DNA from 4 places in the Marinobacter lacisalsi genome. Region 4 is predicted to be linked to each of the others. Evidence: predicted binding sites of a transcription regulator. Region 4 holds the regulator's gene; each other region holds the start of a gene.
The links. The regulator sigma-54, encoded in region 4, starts transcription at its own class of promoters, with help from an activator protein. The targets are predictions, from matches to a motif close to ANTGGCATNNANNTTGCTNT.
Positions count from the first base shown of each region.

Region 1: the regulator sigma-54 is predicted to act here: its motif matches at 904-923, upstream of ACFOZ5_RS02650 (PEP-CTERM sorting domain-containing protein).
Region 2: the regulator sigma-54 is predicted to act here: its motif matches at 873-892, upstream of flgA (flagellar basal body P-ring formation chaperone FlgA).
Region 3: the regulator sigma-54 is predicted to act here: its motif matches at 1,259-1,278, upstream of flgB (flagellar basal body rod protein FlgB).

Region 1 covers NZ_JBHSDI010000001.1:571,799-573,979, reverse strand. The annotation lists gene ACFOZ5_RS02655 (DMT family transporter) at 1-816, shown strand, start outside; gene ACFOZ5_RS02650 (PEP-CTERM sorting domain-containing protein) at 977-1,597, shown strand; gene ACFOZ5_RS02645 (malate dehydrogenase) at 1,655-2,181, opposite strand, start outside.
Region 2 covers NZ_JBHSDI010000011.1:105,877-108,057, reverse strand. The annotation lists gene ACFOZ5_RS07935 (chemotaxis protein CheV) at 1-812, opposite strand, end outside; gene flgA (flagellar basal body P-ring formation chaperone FlgA) at 1,107-1,814, shown strand; gene flgM (flagellar biosynthesis anti-sigma factor FlgM) at 2,011-2,181, shown strand, end outside.
Region 3 covers NZ_JBHSDI010000011.1:21,762-23,942, reverse strand. The annotation lists gene ACFOZ5_RS07585 (flagellar hook assembly protein FlgD) at 1-284, opposite strand, end outside; gene flgC (flagellar basal body rod protein FlgC) at 318-767, opposite strand; gene flgB (flagellar basal body rod protein FlgB) at 798-1,196, opposite strand; gene ACFOZ5_RS07570 (nitroreductase family protein) at 1,418-1,972, opposite strand; gene ACFOZ5_RS07565 (adenylate/guanylate cyclase domain-containing protein) at 2,159-2,181, shown strand, end outside.
Region 4 covers NZ_JBHSDI010000013.1:228,848-231,028, forward strand. The annotation lists gene hpf (ribosome hibernation promoting factor) at 1-270, opposite strand, end outside; gene ACFOZ5_RS11040 (RNA polymerase factor sigma-54) at 303-1,817, opposite strand; gene lptB (LPS export ABC transporter ATP-binding protein) at 2,061-2,181, opposite strand, start outside.

The DNA of each region.
Region 1 (2,181 bases), on a different contig from region 4:
ATCCCGCCGGTGTCCCTCGCGTTCTGGCGCTGGGTCATCGCCCTGCTGTTGCTGCTGCCACTGGCGCTTCCCAAAGTCCGCAAGGAATGGTCAGTGGTACGCGACCACTGGCCCCGCGTGCTCGTGCTGGCCCTGTTCAGCGTGGCCTCGTTCAACACTCTGCTCTACCTGGCTGCCACCACCACAACCGCCATCAACATTGCGTTGATCAATTCCACCATCCCCATCATGGTGGCTTTGCTGGCCTTCCTGCTACTGGGAGAACGAACCCGACCCGCGCAGGCTATTGGCATTGCCGTTGCCCTGACCGGCGTACTGATGGTCATTGCCCAGGGAACTCTGGGACGGCTGCTCAGCCTGTCCTTGTCACCGGGGGACCTGGTCATGGTGGCGGCGGTCATCAGCTGGGGGATCTTTTCTGTGCTTTTGCGGCGCCTGTCGATCCCGCTGTCCGCCATGACCTTTCTCACCCTCCAGATCGCCCTGGGTACCGCATTGCTGACACCCGTTTACCTGATCGACCTGCTGCTGATCTCAGGTGGCTTCACACTCTCAGGGTCCACCTTGCCACCTCTGATCTATGTGGCCGTTTTCCCCGGCATTCTTGCCTATGCCTTCTGGAACCACGGCGTCTGGAACGTGGGCCCGGCCCGGGCCGCCATCTTCATGTACCTGGTACCGGTATTCGCCGCCGTCCTGGCCTGGGTGTTCCTTGATGAACGTCTCGGCTGGTATCACCTGGCCGGTGGCGCATTGATACTGGTGGGGCTGTACCTGACAACGCGGAATGCGCCTGCTCCACAGACGAATAGATAACCACCAGGGAGCATAATTAGTGTCGACTTTGCTTACACTTAAGCTATCGAATCAAATGAAAGCTTAACAAAAACATGGCCTTAAATTTCTGGCCGAATTTTTGCTTTTCACAGAATGGATGCAATTATCTGTTGCAAAAAAATACTCATGGAGTTCGATAATGAATAAAATGTTGACCTTTCTAGCCGGTGCAGCGCTCCTGACAAGCGTCATTTCCACTGCAAACGCTGCAGTCATAACCCTGGAAGACATTACCGAATTTTCCGCGACCGGAACGAACCCCACCGGCGACCTGGACTATTCGCACTATGGCGACGTCAATAAGCTTGACGGCCCGACGGACTACCTGGTCTGGACCCACAACTACACCTTCAATCCACCAGCCGACTCCATACTGGGCGCCGTACTGACCCTGGACCTGCGCGACGACCAGGAATGGTACAAGTCCAAGTGCTCCTGGAGCTGGTCTTCCATGAGCATGGAATGTCATTATAAGAAAAAGGACGATGTGAACTGGGAAAAAGCCATTGGTTTCGGTGAAGACGGCACCTGGGATATCGGTGAAGTAGACACAGGCGCCTACAGCTACCAGGTGGGACTTGACTCGGTTGCCGATGGTTCCTACCAGGTGACTCTCGGGTCTATCTGGGGTGATTTTTACATCGACCGCTCTACCCTGACCATAGACTACCTGCCCGTTCCCGAACCCGGCACCCTGCTGCTGCTGGGATCCGGCCTGCTCGGACTTGGCCTGGCTCGTCGTCGACAGCGCGCTGCCTGACACCCGGCCAGAGTGAAATACCCCGGGGCCACCTTCCGGCCCCGGTAATTCCTTTCCTTATCGCACCCTGTCTGTCTGCAGGAACTGCTCCGGCAGCGAAATGCCGTCGTCGTAGAGGGTAATACCTGAACGCAGGCAGACGGACAGATTCTTGTGGGACGCCTCGGTCTCCTGCGGCAGCAGGTCGGCCACGGTCTGCATTTCCTCCAGCAACTCCGTTTCAGTAGCCTGCATCTGGCTACGGGCAAAGTCGCTGATTTCCAGCCCCTGCACGATCTGGTAGCGGCCGTAGTCACAGCGAACCGGGAAGGAATAGAAAATGCCCTTCTCGATGCCATAGCTACCGTCACTGACAATGCCCATGCTCACCCAGTCGTTTTCCGGGGTACCGTTGATCCAGTCATGCATGTGATTGAGGATGGCCTGGGCCGCTGAGGCTGCACTGGAATGCCCCCGGGCGTCGATGATGGCCGAGCCACGCTTCTGGATCTTGCGGATAAACTGCTCCTGATACCAGTTCTCTTCCACCTGCGGCAGCGCCGGCTCGCCATAGATGGTGGCATGACTGAGATCCGGAAACTGGG
Region 2 (2,181 bases), on a different contig from region 4:
GACGTGTGAAGCATAATGTACAGATCTCTGAGTGCCGGGTCATTCTTGCAGCGCGCGACCAGAGTGTAGCCGTCCATCTCGGGCATCTCCACATCGGAAATCACCATGGAAACATGGTCGGTCACCTTGCTGCCGTCAGCCACGAGGCCCTGCAGGTAATCCAGCGCCTGTTTGCCGTCGTTGCGGGATTCCACCTCCAGCCCGATGGCGGTCAGGCAGCGGATCATCTGACGCCGTGCCACTGATGAGTCGTCCACCACCAGGACCGGTCTGGACGCGCTGCGATCCCGGGTATTCTTCGACAGAATGTCTTCGGCGACGTCTTCTTTCAGAGGTGAAACCTCCGACAGGATCTTTTCCACATCGATCACTTCCACCAGGGCATCGTCCATGCGGGTTACCGCCGTCAGATACACCTCACGACCTGCGCCTTTGGGCGGCGGCAGGATATCCTCCCAGTTCATATTGACGATACGATCAACACCGGAGACGAGGAAGCCCTGGGTGCGGCGATTGTATTCGGTAATGATCACAAAGCTGGTCGCAATCTGATCCGCGGGCAGTGCCGGGCCCCGGATGGCCATGGACAGGTCGATGATGGGAATGGTTTCACCACGGATATGGGCCACGCCCCGCACCATGGACCGACTGTTGGGAATGGAGGTCAGTCTGGGGCACTGCAGCACTTCCTTGACCTTGAACACGTTGATGCCATAGAGCTGCCTGCCCTGTAGCCGGAACAGCAGCAACTCCAGGCGGTTTTCCCCTACCAGCTGGGTGCGTTGGTTAACACTGTCAAGGACGCCTGCCATTTGAAACTCCCGAAAATGGTTATGGCAGCTTACCGGCTTGTGTCCGTCGGCAGATCCGGGAACGGCACGGTAGTTGCTTCATTATGATTGACTGGTCAGAACGTGGTTAAAGCGTCAGAAACCCGACGCGCCAGCCTGACACATGCACTGCCTACACATTGTAGCGTTGCTTGCGGCTAGCGTGTGTAACGGCTGGTATCCGGGAAAGTTTAGAGTTTTTGATGACCGGATTGGCCCGGCCGCCGATCACGTTTCCTGACACCTTTTCAGACAGCATAGGACAAAGCCGGCTCAATGCGCATACTTCTGCCACTCGTGCTTATCGTTATCCAGGGGACCACGACCGCCCTTGCGGCAGCACAAACCGGCCCGGACGACATCGTCGGCGCCGGCCGCGCGTTCATGGAGCGCTACGCCGGGGAGCTTGAGTCGCAAGGTCTGGAGGCGGAATACGCGCTTGGCAGCCTGGACCCCAGACTGTCACTGGCACCCTGTGACGACGACCAGATTGCCGTGGAATTCAGCAGTGACCCGATGCAGAGTACGCAGCCGTCGCTGCTGGTTTCCTGCGAGGGTGAACGCCCCTGGCGCATGTACCTGTCCGTGTCCCTGGATATCTACGGTGATGCCCTTGTGGCGGCACGTCCGCTGAACCGTGGCGACCGCATCAGCCAGTCTATGGTGACCACCGAGCGGATCGTGGTAAATGCCATCCGCCAGGGCACCATTACCCGCCCCGAGAATCTGATCGGGCTGGAACTGAAGCGCCCGGTCCGGGCCGGAACGCCGTTCACCCCCCACCTTGTGACCAGCCCCGATGCCGTGTCCCGCGGTGACCATGTTATGATTACCGCACGCAGCAAGGCTTTCGCCGTCCGTACGCGGGGCAAGGCACTGGGCAATGCCCGGGTCGGTGAGCAGGTACGGGTGGAGAACCTGTCGTCTGCCCGCACGGTACGTGCCCGGGTGGTCGCCCCCGGGCAAGTGGAAATAGCCATGTAATGATCGGCAAGGGCCTGCCAGTAACGGCAAACCATTGCCGTCGGCAGCCCCTTTAAGAGGCGGAGAGTGAACAGTGTCACTCCGCTACAGAAAGATGAACAAAGTTTTACTCAAGAAAGGGCCCGACCCGTCGATAAACGGGTAAGAATCAAATTTCGCCCGCCACGGAGCGGCACATTGCAGAGAAGGTATCGTCATGGCAGTTAACTTTAACGGGATTGGCAACAACCAGGTTAACTCCCCCACAACCAGCACCGACAAGGCACCGAACGCCAAAAGTGGAAACCAGTCGGCCTCGACCGAACAGGCGTCACGGCAGGCACCGGCGGCCCGTGGGGAGAACGTCAACCTGAGCAGGCAGGCCAAG
Region 3 (2,181 bases), on a different contig from region 4:
GCTGATGCCTGCAGGGCCTGGGTGGAACGGAACTCGCCCACCACGCTGTTCACCGTGGAATTCAGGCCCTGCATTTCCTCCAGCGAACTGAACTGGGCCAGGTCAGCGATGAACTCACCGTTGCCCTTGGGCTCCAGCGGGTTCTGGTTTTTCAGCTGGGCGATCATCAGTTCCATGAACTCATTCTTGCCCAGATCGTCACTGCCAGTGGCTTTGTCGTCCTGCTTGGCCCGGTACTCCGCCAGCACGTCCGTGGTTGCATTGGTGGTATTTACTATGCTCATTGGTCAAATCCCCGAACAAGAATCACTGGCCGCTTACTGCTGCCCCAGGGTCAGCACCCGCTGCATCATCGACTTGGCAGCGTTCATCACATCCACGTTCATCTGGAAGCTGCGTGATGACGACATCATGTCCGCCATTTCCTCCACCACATTCACATTCGGGTAGAACACATAACCCTCTTCGTTGGCCGCCGGGTGGTGGGGCTCGTAGCGCATCTGCAGATCTTCTTCGCTCTCGACGATACCCTCAACGGTGACGCCGCGTCCGTTGTCCTCGCCGAACGCGAAGTGGCCGCTGGCCTGGTCCGGGTTCAGCATCTGCTGCTGGATGGCGGCAAATACCGGCTTACGGGCCCGATAGGTCTCGTCGATGCTGGAGCTGGCTGTTTCCGCATTGGCAATGTTGGACGCCGTGGTATTCAGTCGCAGTTGCTGTGCGGTCATACCAGAGCCGGCAATATCAAAAATATTTCCCAGGGACATATCTGTTCTCCTCTATACCCGAAGGCCGGCTTACTCGCCCTTGATGGCCTTGCTCAGGCCGGAAAATTTGCTGTTCAGGAACTGGAAGCTGGCCTGGAAGTCCATGGCGTTGCGCATATAGCGGGTCTGCTCCTGCTGGGCATCCACGGTATTACCGTCAATGGATGGCTGGTGCGGAAGGCGATACAGCAACTCATTGGCAGAGCCCGTGCCCGAGACGTCCATATGGGACTGATGCGTGCGTTCCATGGACAGCCCCTGTGTGGATTCGGTTGCCTTGTCGAGCATGGACTGGAAATCCACGTCCCGGGCCTTGAAGCCGGGGGTGTCTGCGTTGGCCAGGTTATTTGCCAGTACTTCCGCCCGGCGGCTGCGGGCAACCAGTGCCTGCTCGTGAATACCCAGCGCGTTGTCGAAGGTGATTGCCATGTTGCCTCCAGTAACTGCATCTCCCTGCCGCCTTTGCCGGTCAGGGAACGTTTGCAAGTAACAAAGCAATCAGGATGCCAGAGTCTGAAAAAATATTTTATTCGTTGTTTTTCAGTGAGATGGAAATCCAGGAGGGTCTAAAGCTAAACGCTGCGGGGTACCTGTGAAGAGAATGCGGCAAGCCCTTTCCTTCAGCTTGCCGGAACGTTGAGAAAGCAGGATCAGCCGGGCCAGTCCTCGACGAACTCCGACACCGCCGGACGTGGCACTGCGGGTTTCGGGGTATCCACCGTGCCGGTGTAGATAAACCCGACAATGGACTCATCTGCAGACAACCCCAGCCCTTCACGGACCTGTGCACTTTCCGCCACAGCGCCGGTCCGCCACATGGCACCGTACCCTTCGGCCTGCAACGCAAGTTCCAGGTAGGCGGTAGCGGCGGCGCAGGAGTATGCCTGTTCATGGGCGGGCACCTTGGGGTGACTGACCGGTGAGGCGATGGCCACCAGCATCATGGGCGCCCGCAACGGCGACTTGCGCAGCTTCTCCCGCTGAGCGTCGGTGGCGTCTTCCGGGGCGCTGGCTTCAAATAGCTCACCCAGGCGCTCAAGCCCCGCCCCTTCAACCACCAGGTACCGCCAGGGGCGCAGTAGGGCATGGTCCGGGGCCCTGGCCGCGCAGGCCAGGGCAAGTTCCAGCACGTCCCTCGGCGGGGCCGGGGCTTTCAGCCGGGGCTCCGAGCTGCGATCAAGAATTGCCCTGATTATAGTATTCATGGTCAAACGCCGTCTCCCAATGCAGGGGGCAAAGCCTCGCGCGTTGTCCGCCTCTGGCTTTGCTGTTAATCTCAACCGTCAGATTCAGTCAGGTTTTCGGCAGGAACCGTAACCGCCGCCATAATAAATAACAAGGGAACCCCACTGGATCCCCGCTATCGTATCAGTCTTCCACAGGGACGGAGCATGTCAGGCTACGTGAGCACGTC
Region 4 (2,181 bases):
TTCCTTGTGCTTGAGGATCTGTCGGTCAAGCTTGTCCACCAGGGCGTCGATAGCAGCGTACATGTCCTCGTTTTCCGCCTTGGCGTGAATCTCGCCACCGACCACATGCAGCGTGGCCTCTGCAATCTGGCGCACTTTTTCCACTTCCAGGGTGACCTGACAATTACTGATGTGATCGAAGTGGCGCTCGAGCTTTTCGAATTTTTCGTTGATGTAATCCTTGAGGGAGGGAGTCAGTTCAACGTGATGACCGGAAATATTCAGTTGCATGGGCTTCTCCTGTTTGTATCAGACCCGTATGTTCAGACCAGTCGTTTCCGCTCGTTGGAGGGCGGAATGTGCATGGCTTCACGGTATTTTGCCACCGTTCGCCTCGCCACCTTTATGCCCTGCTCTCCCAGCATGGTGGCAATCTTGCTGTCACTGAGCGGCTTTTTCGGGGTTTCCGCCGCAATCAGTTTCCTGATCATCGCACGAATGGCCGTTGACGAACATTCGCCGCCTTCCTCCGTGCTCACATGGCTCGAGAAGAAGAATTTCAGCTCGAAGATGCCGCGGGGTGTGTGCATGTATTTCTGCGTGGTAACCCGGGAAATGGTCGATTCGTGCATTTCCACCGCCTGGGCGATGTCCGAAAGGATCAGCGGTTTCATCGCTTCTTCCCCATGGTCCAGAAAACCCTGCTGATGTTCAACTATTCGTGTCGCCACCTTCAACAGGGTTTCGTTACGGCTCTGCAGGCTCTTGATAAACCACTTCGCTTCCTGCAGCTGATCCCGCAGGTAGGTGTTGTCGGCACTGCTGTCGGCCCGCCTTATAAGGGAAGCATAGCTGGCATTGACACGAATGCGCGGGGCAATTTCCGGGTTCAATTCCACCCGCCAGCGCCCCTTATCCTTGCTTACGATCACATCCGGAATAACGTAATCCGGCTCGGAGCGGTCCAGAGTATTGCCGGGGTGGGGGTTAAGCGCGGTAATGACCGCCAGCACCTCCCGCAGCTGATCCTCCTTGAGGCGGCTGCGGCGCAGTAATTGCGCGTAGTCCCGGTTACCAAGCAGATTGATGTAGTGGGTAATCACCAACCGGGCCTTATCCAGCCAGGGAGTATCAGGCGGCAGCTGGTTCAGCTGGATCAGCAGGCACTCCTGCAGATCACGGGCAAAGACCCCGGGCGGGTCAAAGTGCTGCAGGCGATGAAGAACGGCCTCTACCTCGTCCCGCTCCACCGGGTCTTCGTCTTCCTCGTCCATCAGGCCGGAATGGATTTCATCCAGGTCTGAGGTCAGATAGCCACGATCGTCCACCGCATCCAGCAAGGCGTGGGCAATGGCGCTGTCCCGATCACTCATGGGGGTGAGGTTCAGCTGCCATTCCAGGTGATCCTGGAGGGTTTCGGTGGTCGGGCTGCGGCTTTCAAAGTCGGAATCGTTGTCGTCCTCGCCCCGGGAAGCGGGGGCGGGGGCTGTCTGATAGATGTCATCCCAGGCGGTATCCACCGGCAGATCATCCGGAATGGTGTCGGCGCTGTTGTTCTCTGCCGACCAGTCGGATTCTTCCCAGCTGTTGTCGACCTCGGAGGCCGTGGCCGATTCGGCCTGATCCCGATCATCCCGGTCCTGCTGCTCCCGGTCGGAATCGGACGCCTCCGCGTTCTCTTCCTCTTCGGGGGTTTCCAGCATCGGGTTGGAATCCAGGGCCTGCTGGATTTCCTGTTGCAGGTCGAGGGTGGAAAGCTGGAGCAGACGGATCGCCTGTTGCAGTTGCGGGGTCATCGTGAGGCTTTGACCCATCTTTAACTGTAAGGAGGCTTTCATGACCATGGTTTCACATCCATCACCCTTCTGAGGTAACCGTAACGCACCAGTGGACAAAACCACTGACTCAGCTCAAAAAATAGCTGAAAATCAACAAAAAAATCAGCGTTACCGGATACTTGGAAATAACAAGCAAGTTCTTTGCCGAGTGTACCCCCTTGATGCTGGCAACACAATTGCAGGGGTGTCGGTGTGTGTTCCAGTGTGTAAAAACCGCCAGGGGCGGTTGTTGTCCTCGGCAGGTCAGAGCCTGAACTCATCCCCCAGGTAGACTTCCTTGACCTGCTGGTTGGCCAGGACCTCGTCGGCCGAGCCGGACGCAATGATATGACCGCTGCTGACGATGTAGGCTTTTTCGCAGATA